DNA from 3 places in the Mesorhizobium sp. GW821-FHT04C10 genome. Region 1 is predicted to be linked to each of the others. Evidence: riboswitches for the same ligand, from Rfam matches in the RefSeq annotation. Region 1 holds a riboswitch; each other region holds the start of a gene.
What was found. A riboswitch is a leader RNA that binds a small molecule or an ion and turns the genes downstream of it on or off. The one in region 1 is predicted to bind cobalamin.

Region 1 (3,572 bases):
CTTGGTGGCGCGTTCTTTACCATCGCGCTCGATGCCCTGGGCTCGACCGCCTTCATGCGTTCTGTACGATCTTATGAACGGCCGCAGATGGCTGCGGTCTACCGCACCTATCTCGATTTTTCGGAACTCACGCCGCCGCTGGTTTATTCGGTGGTGCTGATCTTCTTCGGGCTGGGCTCGGTGTTTGTCACGCTCAGCCTGCTGGCGGCGGCGTGCGGCTTCGTGACCTGGCGCTATCTGCCGAAGTCGCTGTGAGGATCACGGTGAAAGTGCCGCATGGCGCTCGCGCACCCAGTTGTGGAAGCGGTGCAGTTCATATTCCTCGGGCATCAGCACGCCGGCGGCATGGCGCATCGAGCGCAGGCCTTTCTGGTTGACCTCGCAGATCGCCGCATCCTCCTCCAGCACCTGTGTGCCGAAGGCGATGATGTTGTCGATGTCGGTCGCGGCCAGCGCCTCGGGCGCGAACAGCCATTCGGCGACAAGTTCCGTCTGTTCCGGCCCGAGCGGTACCAGCCGAACGGTCCTGACATAGTCGACATGGCCGACGATGAACATCGAGGGCAGGCTGGTGGCGTAGGTCTGGCCGGCGGCGCGTTCGGCCGGTGTCAATCCCGGGAAGACCGGCCCATGGGTCTTGCCGTCGCTCGACCAGGTTTCGGCGCCCGCCCGCAGACCACCGGAAAACTCCGGCGCGTCATTGTCGGCGTGCCGGGTCCATTCGGGGTCGTCATGCCGGCTCATCAGGCCGCGGCCATAGATCGGCACCAGCCGCGACAGGTCCTTGTGGACGCCCGGACAATGCAGGCACTCGTTGAAGTTCTCCCAAAAGATCTTCCAGTTGCAGTGCATCACCTTGCGCAGCACATGGCCCGCCACCAGCGTTTCCAGAGGCCAGTTGCCGAGATTGCCGGAGGCAGGGTCGAAGGATGCCTGCGCCGAGCCGGCCGCATCCTCCTGCAAATTGATGAACACGAAGCCGCGCCATACCGAGAGTGCGACGCGATAGAGCGGATGGTCGGCCTTGTCGAAGCCGTCCGGCAATGATTTCGACGGCACGCGCACGAGGTCGCCGCGAAGCGAATAGGACCAGGCATGATAGGGGCAGGTGATCAGCCGCGCCTTCAGCCGGCCCTCGCTCTCCTGGCAAAGCTGCGAGCCGCGATGCCGGCACGTGTTGTGGAAGGCACGTAGCGCGCCGGTGTCGTCGCGCAGCACGATGATGTCCTGCGTGCCGATGCGGAATCGGCGGAAGGCCAGCGGCTGGGCAAGATCGGCCTCGCGGCAGACCAGCAGCCAGTTCTTGTACCAGATGGCATCGAGGTCCAGTTGATAGGCCGCTTCATCCCAATAGGCCGATGAGGGCAGGGTGGGTTCGGCCTGGGTCAGGCCGTTATAGGGATCGCGCTCGCTGGCAATGGGCTGCATGGCTGGCTTCCTGTGAAGTGGCCAGCCGACACCCGGCCGGCACAATTGTCAATTGTGGCGCCGATTGATGGCTGATGTGGCCGGCATGGCGTAATCGCGCTGGTTACCGGCGGAATTTGGTTTGCCGGAGGCGATGATTCTGCCTATAGTCGCTGATGTCGTCGGTTCCATTTTGGAGCCAAGAGGGAATGCGGTGCGGGCTGACTTGTTGCCCAATGCCGTTGCTGCCCCCGCAACTGTGTGCGGTAGTCCTCTCCATATGCCACTGAGGATTTGTCTTCGGGAAGGTGGGGAAGGGCGCTGATCCGTGAGCCAGGAGACCTGCCGGCGACAGGAAACTGACTTCGATGCCCTCGGGTGGAGGGTGAAAGGACAAGACATGACTACCGCTTCCGTCTCCCTCGGCGCCTCCGTCTCCTCGCAGTCGCGCTTCATGCAGCTGGCGCTCGCCGCGCTGCTCGGCACCTTCATCATCGGCTTCGTCGGCTTCTCGCACATCGATGCGGTCCACAATGCCGGTCATGACAACCGGCATTCGATGGCGTTTCCCTGCCACTGACGAGGATCTGACATCATGAATCTGTTTCGCAACGTCGTGTTCATCGCGGCGATCGCAGGGCTCGTGGCCGGCGTCGTCCTCGCCTGCATGCAGGCCTATGCCACCGTGCCGCTGATCCTCAAGGCGGAAGTCTACGAACAGGCCGAAGGCGGCCATGACCATGCCGCCGCACCCGCGGCGCCGGCTGATGCCGCCAGCGGCAACGCAATGAGTTCCGCCGCGCCGGCGGCATCGAATGCCATGAGCGCTGCCACCCCGGCTCCGGCCGCCGCGGCTGCTCCGGCCGAAGACGAGGGCTGGGCGCCGGCCGACGGCTTCGAGCGTTTTGCCTTCAACGTGGTTTCCAACGTCGTCACCGGCATCGGTTTCGCGCTGATCCTGGTCGCTGTTTCGGAATTCGCCGGCGGCATCGGCAACTGGCGCCAGGGCGTGTTCTGGGGCCTGGCCGGCTTTGCCGTGTTCACGCTGGCGCCCGGCCTCGGCCTGCCGCCGGAACTGCCCGCCATGCCGGCGGCCGACCTCACGCAGCGGCAGATCTGGTGGGTGGCAACGGTGGTCGCGACCGCCATCGGGCTTGGCCTGATCGCGTTCCGCAAGTCGCTGCCGCTCGCCATCCTTGCCGTGCTGCTGATCGTGGCGCCGCACATTGTCGGCGCGCCGCAGCCCGACAGCTTCGAGACACCGATCCCGGAAGGCCTGCACCACCAGTTCGTGGTGGCGGTGACGCTGACCAGTCTGGTGTTCTGGCTGGTGCTTGGCGCCGTCGTCGGCGTGGTGCGCGGACGCTTCACCGGCACCGCTACCAGCCTGCGCGACAGCTTTGCCTGATCGCGGCAGGCTGACCTTCATCATCGGTGGTGCGCGCTCGGGAAAGAGCGCGCATGCCGAAACCCTGGTGACGGCGTTGCCCTCGCCATGGACCTACATCGCCACCGCGCAAGCCTATGACGACGAGATGCGCGAGCGCATCGCGCTGCATCGGGCGCGGCGCGGCGCGGGCTGGACGACCATCGATGCGCCGCTCGACCTCGCCGGCGCGCTCGAGGCTTTGCCCGATGGCCGGCCGGTGCTGGTCGACTGCCTGACGCTGTGGCTGACCAATCACATGCTGGCAAACCATGACCTTGGGTTTGAATGCCGGCGGCTGGCCGATGTGTTGTCGCGGTCGCGCGGGCCGTGGTTCGTGGTCTCCAACGAAGTCGGGCAAGGCATCGTGCCGGATAATGCGCTGGCGCGCCGGTTTCGTGATGAGGCCGGTCGGCTCAACCAGCAGGTCGCGGCGATCGCCGATACGGTGCTGCTGATGGTGGCGGGGCTGCCGCTCAAGGTGAAATGAGATGACCGATATCGACGGCAAGACCACCGAAGACAGGGACGAAGAGCGCCACCGCGCCAAGATGGCCAAGCGCAAGGCGGTGCAGGACGCCGAGGTGGCCGCCAAGACGATCGAGAAGGGTCTGCTGATCGTCAACACCGGCCCGGGCAAGGGCAAGACGACAGCAGCGTTCGGTTTGGCGCTCCGCATGCTCGGCTATGGCAAGCGCGTCGGCGTCGTCCAGTTCATCAAGGGCAAGTGGCACACGGG
Region 2 (3,572 bases), 2.9 Mb from region 1:
ACATTCTCGCGCACCTTGGCGAGGATCGAGCGCCAGTCGGTCACTTCGCCGAACGGAACGATCTCGTCGACCGTGATGGTCCAGCCCTTTTCCTTGAAGGTCTTCTTCATGCCTTCGGAGATGGTCTTGGAATAGGCGTTGTCCGAGGAGATGATGGCGACCTTCTTGGTCGGCAAGGTGATCTTGCCGTCGGCCGCGAGCTTCTCTACGAACAGGGTGACGTCGGTGTTATAGGCGTCGAAGGACGGCGTCAGCGACCAGCAGCACATGTATTTGTCAGGGTTCGGCGCGATGATATCCTTGGTCTGCTGCGAGGTGGCCGCGAGCATGTAGGGCATCTCGGCCTCGGCCATGTTGTCGATCTCGAAATTCGTCAAGCTGGCGTAACCGGTGAGCATGAACTGCACGCCGGGATCGCCAAGCAGGCGCTCGACCGCGCTGGTGACATTGCCAGCGGACTGATCCTTGACGTCGCCGACCACCAGTTCGAACGTGTTGCCGGCAACGCCGCCGGCCGCGTTTGCCTCGTCGATCGCCATCTGTACGCCGCGCTGGAATTCCTGCCCGTCCGCCGCGGCGGGCCCGGTGATAGGCGCGAGCAGGCCGATCTTGACGACGTCGGCGAAAGCGGGCGCGCTCGCCGTGGCAAACACGCCGATCAGCGCGCTGCTCATCAGCATATGGCGGATTCTGTTGCCTGCGGATTTGAATTTCATCGTGCGGTTCCCTGTTTTCCTCCCGTTCATCGGGAGTTGGATAATTGACAATCTACGCATAATTGTTCTTATTTGAAAAGGATTTTTCAACGCAGCCTGACCGGGAAGACGGTTCCCGCAAAAGGTATGGAAGCCGTGGCGCTTTGCTGCGCATCTGCACTAAAACAAGGCAATTCCAGACGGAGCGGACCATGACGATCTCGCAGAAGACCCTTGAAACCAGCCACGGCAAGATCGCCGTTCGCGAGACCGGTGGCAAAGGCACCGCCGTGTTGCTGATCCACGGCAATTCCTCTTCCGGAGCTGTTTTCCGCAACCAGCTCGAGAGCCAGCTGGGCGAGCGCTACCGTATCATCGCTCCCGATCTGCCGGGCCACGGGGCATCAGGTGATGCGATCGATCCGGACCGCTCCTACAGCATGGAGGGCTATGCCGATGCGATGACCGAAGTGCTCGGGCTGCTCGGCATCGACAAGGCCATCGTCTTCGGCTGGTCGCTTGGCGGCCATATCGGATTGGAGATGATCGACCGCTTTCCCGGCCTGCTCGGCCTGATGATCACAGGCACCCCGCCAGTGGCGCCCTCGGAGGTCGGCAACGGCTTCAAACCGAGCCCGCACATGCACCTTGCCGGACAGGAAAGTTTCACTGCCGCCGATGTCGAGGCCTATGCGCGCAGCACCTGCGGTGAGCCGTTCGAGCCGTTTCTCCTCGACACTGTCGCACGCACTGACGGTCGCGCACGGCGCCTGATGTTCGAGAAATTCGCGGCCGGCACCGGCCGCAACCAGCGCGAGATCGTCGCCGGCAAGACGCCGCCCATCGCCGTTCTGAACGGCATCGACGAACCGTTCGTCAACACCGATTTCGTCGCGGCCGTGAAAATTTCCAACCTGTGGGAAGGCAAGGCGCATCTGCTCGACGATTCAGGCCATGCGCCGTTCTGGGATTCGCCCGGCCGCTTCGATCCAATCTTCGCCCGCTTCCTGGCGAGCGTCGACAAGGCTTAGGGTCGACGCCCTGTTGACGATCCAAAATTCGAATCGTCAAGCCATTGACAGGTTGGGGTCCGGAGACGCTACATATAGCCATCGTGGTTCTTTCGAATCTGTTTGGATTCGGGAGCTAAGAGGGAAGCCGGTGAGCGATTCTTCGCAATGCCGGCGCTGCCCCCGCAACTGTAAGCAGCGAGCTTAAGTCGAGTAATGCCACTGGCGTGGACGCGCTGGGAAGGCCGACGGAAGCGACGACCTGCGAGCCAGGAGACCTGCCGCGATGAATTTGAACGTCCACGGGCGGGGTGTCCCGGTGGTGCGCTTGCTGCGGCCGAATCTCCGGCCGTCACTCAGGCATGCGTGCGCCAAGGCCTCCGTCTCCAACCAATCGGGGATCATGATGCCGGCGACTTCCACCATCCACACCAACGGGACCGATCGGGTTCCTTTCTCTCGCATCGATACATCGGCCCAGCCTGCGCGGCCGGCCTATCAGGTCATCCGCCGCAACGGCTCGGTGACGCCGTTCGACGCCACCAAGATCGCGGTTGCGCTGACCAAGGCTTTTCTGGCGGTCGAGGGTTCGGTGGCCGCCGGTTCGCGGCGTGTCCATGACGTCGTGGAGGAACTGACCGCGCAGGTTATGGCAGCGCTCACCCGCCGTGCGGACGCTGGCCGCACCTTCCACATCGAGGAGATCCAGGACCAGGTCGAACTGGCGCTGATGCGCAGCGAACACCACAAGGTGGCACGCGCCTACGTGCTCTACCGCGAGGAGCGCAGTCGCGACCGCCAGGCCCACAGCGCGAGCGTGGCGGACGCGTCGTCGTCGGTGCTCAAGGTCAAGGCGGACGACGGCAGCCTGGCGCCGCTCGACGAGGCGCGGCTGCGTCGGGTCATCGACGAGGCCTGCGCCGGCCTGGAAGCGGTTTCAGCTGAAACCATCCTCACCGAGACCAGGCGCAACCTCTATGACGGCATCACGCTGGATGAATTGTCGCTGGCGCCGATCCTGGCGGCGCGCACGCTGGTCGAGACCGAACCGAACTATGCCTTCGTCAGCGCCCGCCTGCTGCTCGACCGGCTGCGGCGCGAGGCGCTGAGTTTTGTCGCCGGCAGGGCGGAACAGGCGACGCATGCCGAGATGGCGAGCCGCTACGCCTCCTATTTCCCGCAATGTATGTCCACCGGCATCAAGGCCGAACTGATCGATCCCGAACTTGGCCGCTATGATCTCGCCCGCCTCGGCGCTGCGCTGAAGCCGGAGCGCGACCTGCAGTTCCAGTTCCTCGGCCTGCAGACGCTCTACGACCGCTATTTCCTGCACACCAGCGGCAAGCGCTTCGAACTGCCCCAGGCATTCTTCATGCGCGTCGCCATGGGGCTTGCGATTAGGGAGATCGACCGCGAGGCGCGCGCCATCGAATTCTATGACCTGCTGTCGTCTTTCGACTTCATGGCCTCGACCCCGACGCTGTTCAATTCGGGTACGCTCAGGCCGCAGCTGTCGTCATGCTTCCTGACCACGGTCGCCGACGATCTCGACGGCATCTTCAAGGCCGTGAAGGACAATGCGCTGCTCGCCAAATATTCGGGCGGGCTCGGCAATGACTGGACGCCGGTGCGTGGCCTCGGCGCTCACATCAAGGGCACCAATGGCGAGAGCCAGGGCATCGTGCCGTTCCTGAAGGTTGCCAACGACACGGCGATCGCCGTCAACCAGGGCGGAAAACGCAAGGGCGCGGTCTGCGCCTATCTCGAGACCTGGCATGTCGACATCGAGGAGTTCCTCGACCTGAGGAAAAATACCGGCGACGACCGCCGCCGCACGCATGACATGAACACCGCCAACTGGGTGCCG
Region 3 (3,572 bases), 2.9 Mb from region 1:
CGACATCGCGCTGTGGAAGTCGAAGGACGGATTGACGGACGATGAACGGCGCATGCTGAAGCGCAATCTCGGCTTCTTCGCGGCATCGGAATCGCTGGTCGCCAACAACATCGTGCTGGCGATCTACCGGCATCTGACCAACCCGGAATGCCGGCAGTATCTGCTGCGGCAAGCCTTCGAGGAGGCGGTGCACACGCACACCTTCCAGTACATCGTCGAAAGCCTCGGCCTGGACGAAGGCGAGCTGTTCAACATGTACCGTGAGGTGCCGTCGATCACCGACAAGGCGGCCTGGGCGCTCAAGCACACACAGCATCTCGACGATCCGGATTTCCGCACCGGCACGCCGCAGGCGGACCAGGCGTTCCTGCGCGACCTCGTCGCCTTCTACGTCATCTTCGAGGGCATGTGGTTCTATACCGGCTTCGCGCAGATCCTGTCGCTTGGCCGCCGCAACAAGATGGTGGGTATCGCCGAGCAGTACCAGTACATATTGCGCGACGAATCCATCCATCTGAATTTCGGCATCGACGTCATCAACCAGATCAAGATCGAGAATCCGCATCTGTGGACGAAGGCGTTCCAGGAGGAGGTGCGCGGCATGATCCGCACGGCGGCCGAACTCGAGGCCGCCTACGGACGGGACACGATGCCGCGCGGTTTCCTTGGCCTCAATGCGGCCCTCTGCGAAACCTACATGCACTTTATCGCCAACCGCCGCTGCGCCCAGCTTGGCCTGCAACTGGTCTTCGCCGAGGTCGAGAATCCGTTCCCGTGGATGTCCGAGGCCATGGACTTGAAGAAGGAAAAGAACTTCTTCGAGACCCGCGTCATCGAATACCAGAATGGCGGTGCGCTGGCCTGGGACTAACAGCACGCAGCTATTCGCGAACGATAGAACGGCGGCCATGAAGGGCGCCGCACTATACAGCCTCCTCAACCTTCGGAACGTATTTAACGCAAGGCAGGACGAGAGGACGCCGAACGCGAGCCCTGATCGGCGAAGCTGCGCTCGGCGATGGCGCCGAAGACAAGACCGATGGTGGTCCACAGCACCACATGGATGCCAAGCGAGGCAACACGGAAGCGCCACAAGAGATCGGCCGAGAATTTCTCCGGCACTTCGTTGATGGTTGGCAGCACGTACATGGCGACCGTTATGACCGCGATGAATGCCGCGCCCGCAATGATCGTCGCGTTCCAAGGGCCATACTGTGCCCAAAGCCTTCGTGACAGCCCGACCGCCGCCGTCAATGCGGCAATGGAGATCACCAGCATGATGAAGAACAGCACTGTCCGCGACCCTATCGTGTCGGGATTGCCGACCGAAGGTGGATTGGCGGGATATTTCAGGTCCGGAACCAGAACGATTGAAACGAAGGCTGCCAGGGCCAGTACTGCGGAGGTGGCGCGCGGTCCCAGGCTGCTGATGCGGCCATAGGTGTAGGCGAAGACCAGCGAAAACAGCCCGCCGATCGACGCGGCATAGACCAGCACGCCGGTCAGGAGGCCGAACCCGGCCTGTGTAGGACGGCTGACGAGTTCAGGCTCGGGCGCTTCGCCAGCGGCCTGGGCGGTTTGTTCCTCGAAGGCAATGGCCCGGTCGACCTGCGGCTCGCCGTAGATCTTGGCAAAACCAAATGCGAGAAGCCCTGCGACGATGCCGACCAGCATGCCGCGCAGCAGAAGACTACCAACCATGTTCATGATCCCCGAAGCATGACCTCGAAAAGCCCCCGGCCTTTCGGTTGCTGTCACGCGCTAAAACAAATGATCAGGACGGCATCCCTTCGGGATGGCCAACTCTTAGTGGCAAGGGAAGCCGAGCAGGTGGCGACCGTCATGTACCCATTCATGGACATACATGCCCGAAATCATCGAGGTGGCACCTTCTTCCGCGCCGACGAAATAGATCGCAAGCAGGCACAAGAGACCGCCGAAGATCGCCCACGGAAGAAGCTCTTTCGCCGGGATCGGAACCGGACCGTAGGTTGGTGCAAAGGTGGTATTGGACATTAAGGCTCTCCTGGGATTCAGCGTCCCGTTGATCGAAACCATTTTTACGGGAGAAGGCCTGACTTTCAGCAAGAACAATTGCTGATCACAGTGGCGCGACCGTGCCGGAATTTCACCGGCTTCCAAACCCGTAACTTTAACGCCAGCCTATTCAGCCGGCGCTGTTACTGTCAACGAGATGTGATCGATCACACGGGAATGTGTTCGACCTGCCGGAACGAGGCCCTCGTGTCGGTGCTCTATCGGCTTTCCGCCCCGACCGTGTCGTTTCCGTGTGGACGGCCTTGGCGAGCAGGTGCTTATATCGTGGGGTTCAAGGTGCCCTTCAGTCGATTCGGCCGGAGGGATAATTGGGAAGCCGGTGAGATTCCGGCGCTGCCCCCGCAACGGTAGCGAAGCGTGCGTTCCGACAACAGACCACTGGGCAAATGCCTGGGAAGGTGTCGGAACCGGTCCAAAAAGACCCCTTCGGAGCCCGGAAACCAGCCTCGAACAGATTTGAACTCGACTGATCGCGGTGGGCGGTCAAGAGGTAGATGCGGACCGGCCTTAGCGCCGACCGTGGCTTTCCTCCATCACCACCAGGTTCAGTCCTTGCAAAGAAGGACGAACATGGATTCGCACAATGAAATACCCGGGCTCGCGCCCGGCAGACCGCAACGCCCTCGCACGGTGCGTCGCGTCAATGCGACGACGATGCGCGCCGTCTCGCCGCTGCCGCCACCGGAAGAAGTGTTCTCCGACTGGCTGCTGTAGGTGCCGCATGACGCCGATCTGGAGGCCGCGGCCTTGAAAAAGATTGCGCTGATCGACCGCTGCGGCCATCTGCATCCGGACGTCTTGCGGCTGCGCACCTTGCTTGCCGTCGTCGCCGGAACCAGCGCCTGGCCGTCGCGCGTCCGCAATCTCTAAGTGCCGAGGAAAGAAATCATGTCTGCAAAATCTACTCTCACGGCCAAGCGCGGCCTGCTCGAACGTCTCGACGCCGGCGCCGTCATCTGTGCCGAAGGCTATCTGTTCGAACTCGAACGTCGCGGCTATCTGCAGGCCGGCCCGTTCGTACCGGAAGTGGTTCTCGAACATCCGGACGCGGTGACACGTCTGCATGAGGATTTCGTCCATGCCGGCTCGGAGGTTGTCGAAGCCTTCACCTATTACGCTCACCGCCAGAAGCTGAGGGTGATCGGCCGTGAGGATATTCTGGAAAAGATCAACCGTCAGGCGTTGCGCATAGCCAAGGATGTCGCCGACCGCAATGATTGCCTTATGGCTGGCAACATCTGCAACACCAATGCCTATGAAGCCGACGACAGGAAGACCCACGATGCCGTGCGCGCCATGTTCGAGGAGCAGATCGGCTGGGCGGTGGAGGAGGGGGCCGACTTCCTCATCGCCGAGACCATCGACTGGTGCGGCGAGGCCGAGATCGCGCTCGACGTGATGAAGAAAACCGGCCTGCCGACCGTGGTCACGCTCTCCGTCCACCGTGAGGAAAAGATGTTCGACGGCGTCTCGGTCGTCGATGCCTGCAAGCGGCTGGAGGCGGCGGGCGCCGA

Region 2: another riboswitch for cobalamin. It lies ahead of AC07UC_RS32260 (ribonucleoside-diphosphate reductase subunit alpha); the one in region 1 lies ahead of AC07UC_RS18710 (CbtB domain-containing protein).
Region 3: another riboswitch for cobalamin. It lies ahead of AC07UC_RS32245 (CbtB domain-containing protein); the one in region 1 lies ahead of AC07UC_RS18710 (CbtB domain-containing protein).

What each region holds. Positions count from the first base shown of each region.
Region 1 covers NZ_JBWKTL010000001.1:3,870,560-3,874,131, forward strand. Annotated here, with positions in the region: gene AC07UC_RS18700 (MFS transporter) at 1-255, shown strand, start outside; gene AC07UC_RS18705 (aromatic ring-hydroxylating oxygenase subunit alpha) at 259-1,428, opposite strand; cobalamin riboswitch at 1,574-1,771, shown strand; gene AC07UC_RS18710 (CbtB domain-containing protein) at 1,808-1,987, shown strand; gene AC07UC_RS18715 (CbtA family protein) at 2,003-2,815, shown strand; gene cobU (bifunctional adenosylcobinamide kinase/adenosylcobinamide-phosphate guanylyltransferase) at 2,808-3,323, shown strand; gene cobO (cob(I)yrinic acid a,c-diamide adenosyltransferase) at 3,325-3,572, shown strand, end outside.
Region 2 covers NZ_JBWKTL010000001.1:6,749,618-6,753,189, reverse strand. Annotated here, with positions in the region: gene AC07UC_RS32270 (ABC transporter substrate-binding protein) at 1-716, opposite strand, end outside; gene AC07UC_RS32265 (alpha/beta fold hydrolase) at 908-1,726, shown strand; cobalamin riboswitch at 1,794-2,005, shown strand; gene AC07UC_RS32260 (ribonucleoside-diphosphate reductase subunit alpha) at 2,112-3,572, shown strand, end outside.
Region 3 covers NZ_JBWKTL010000001.1:6,744,346-6,747,917, reverse strand. Annotated here, with positions in the region: gene AC07UC_RS32255 (ribonucleotide-diphosphate reductase subunit beta) at 1-871, shown strand, start outside; gene AC07UC_RS32250 (CbtA family protein) at 955-1,701, opposite strand; gene AC07UC_RS32245 (CbtB domain-containing protein) at 1,807-2,016, opposite strand; adenosylcobalamin (AdoCbl) riboswitch at 2,061-2,150, opposite strand; cobalamin riboswitch at 2,316-2,521, shown strand; gene AC07UC_RS32240 (hypothetical protein) at 2,629-2,772, shown strand; gene AC07UC_RS32235 (hypothetical protein) at 2,806-2,928, shown strand; gene AC07UC_RS32230 (homocysteine S-methyltransferase family protein) at 2,947-3,572, shown strand, end outside.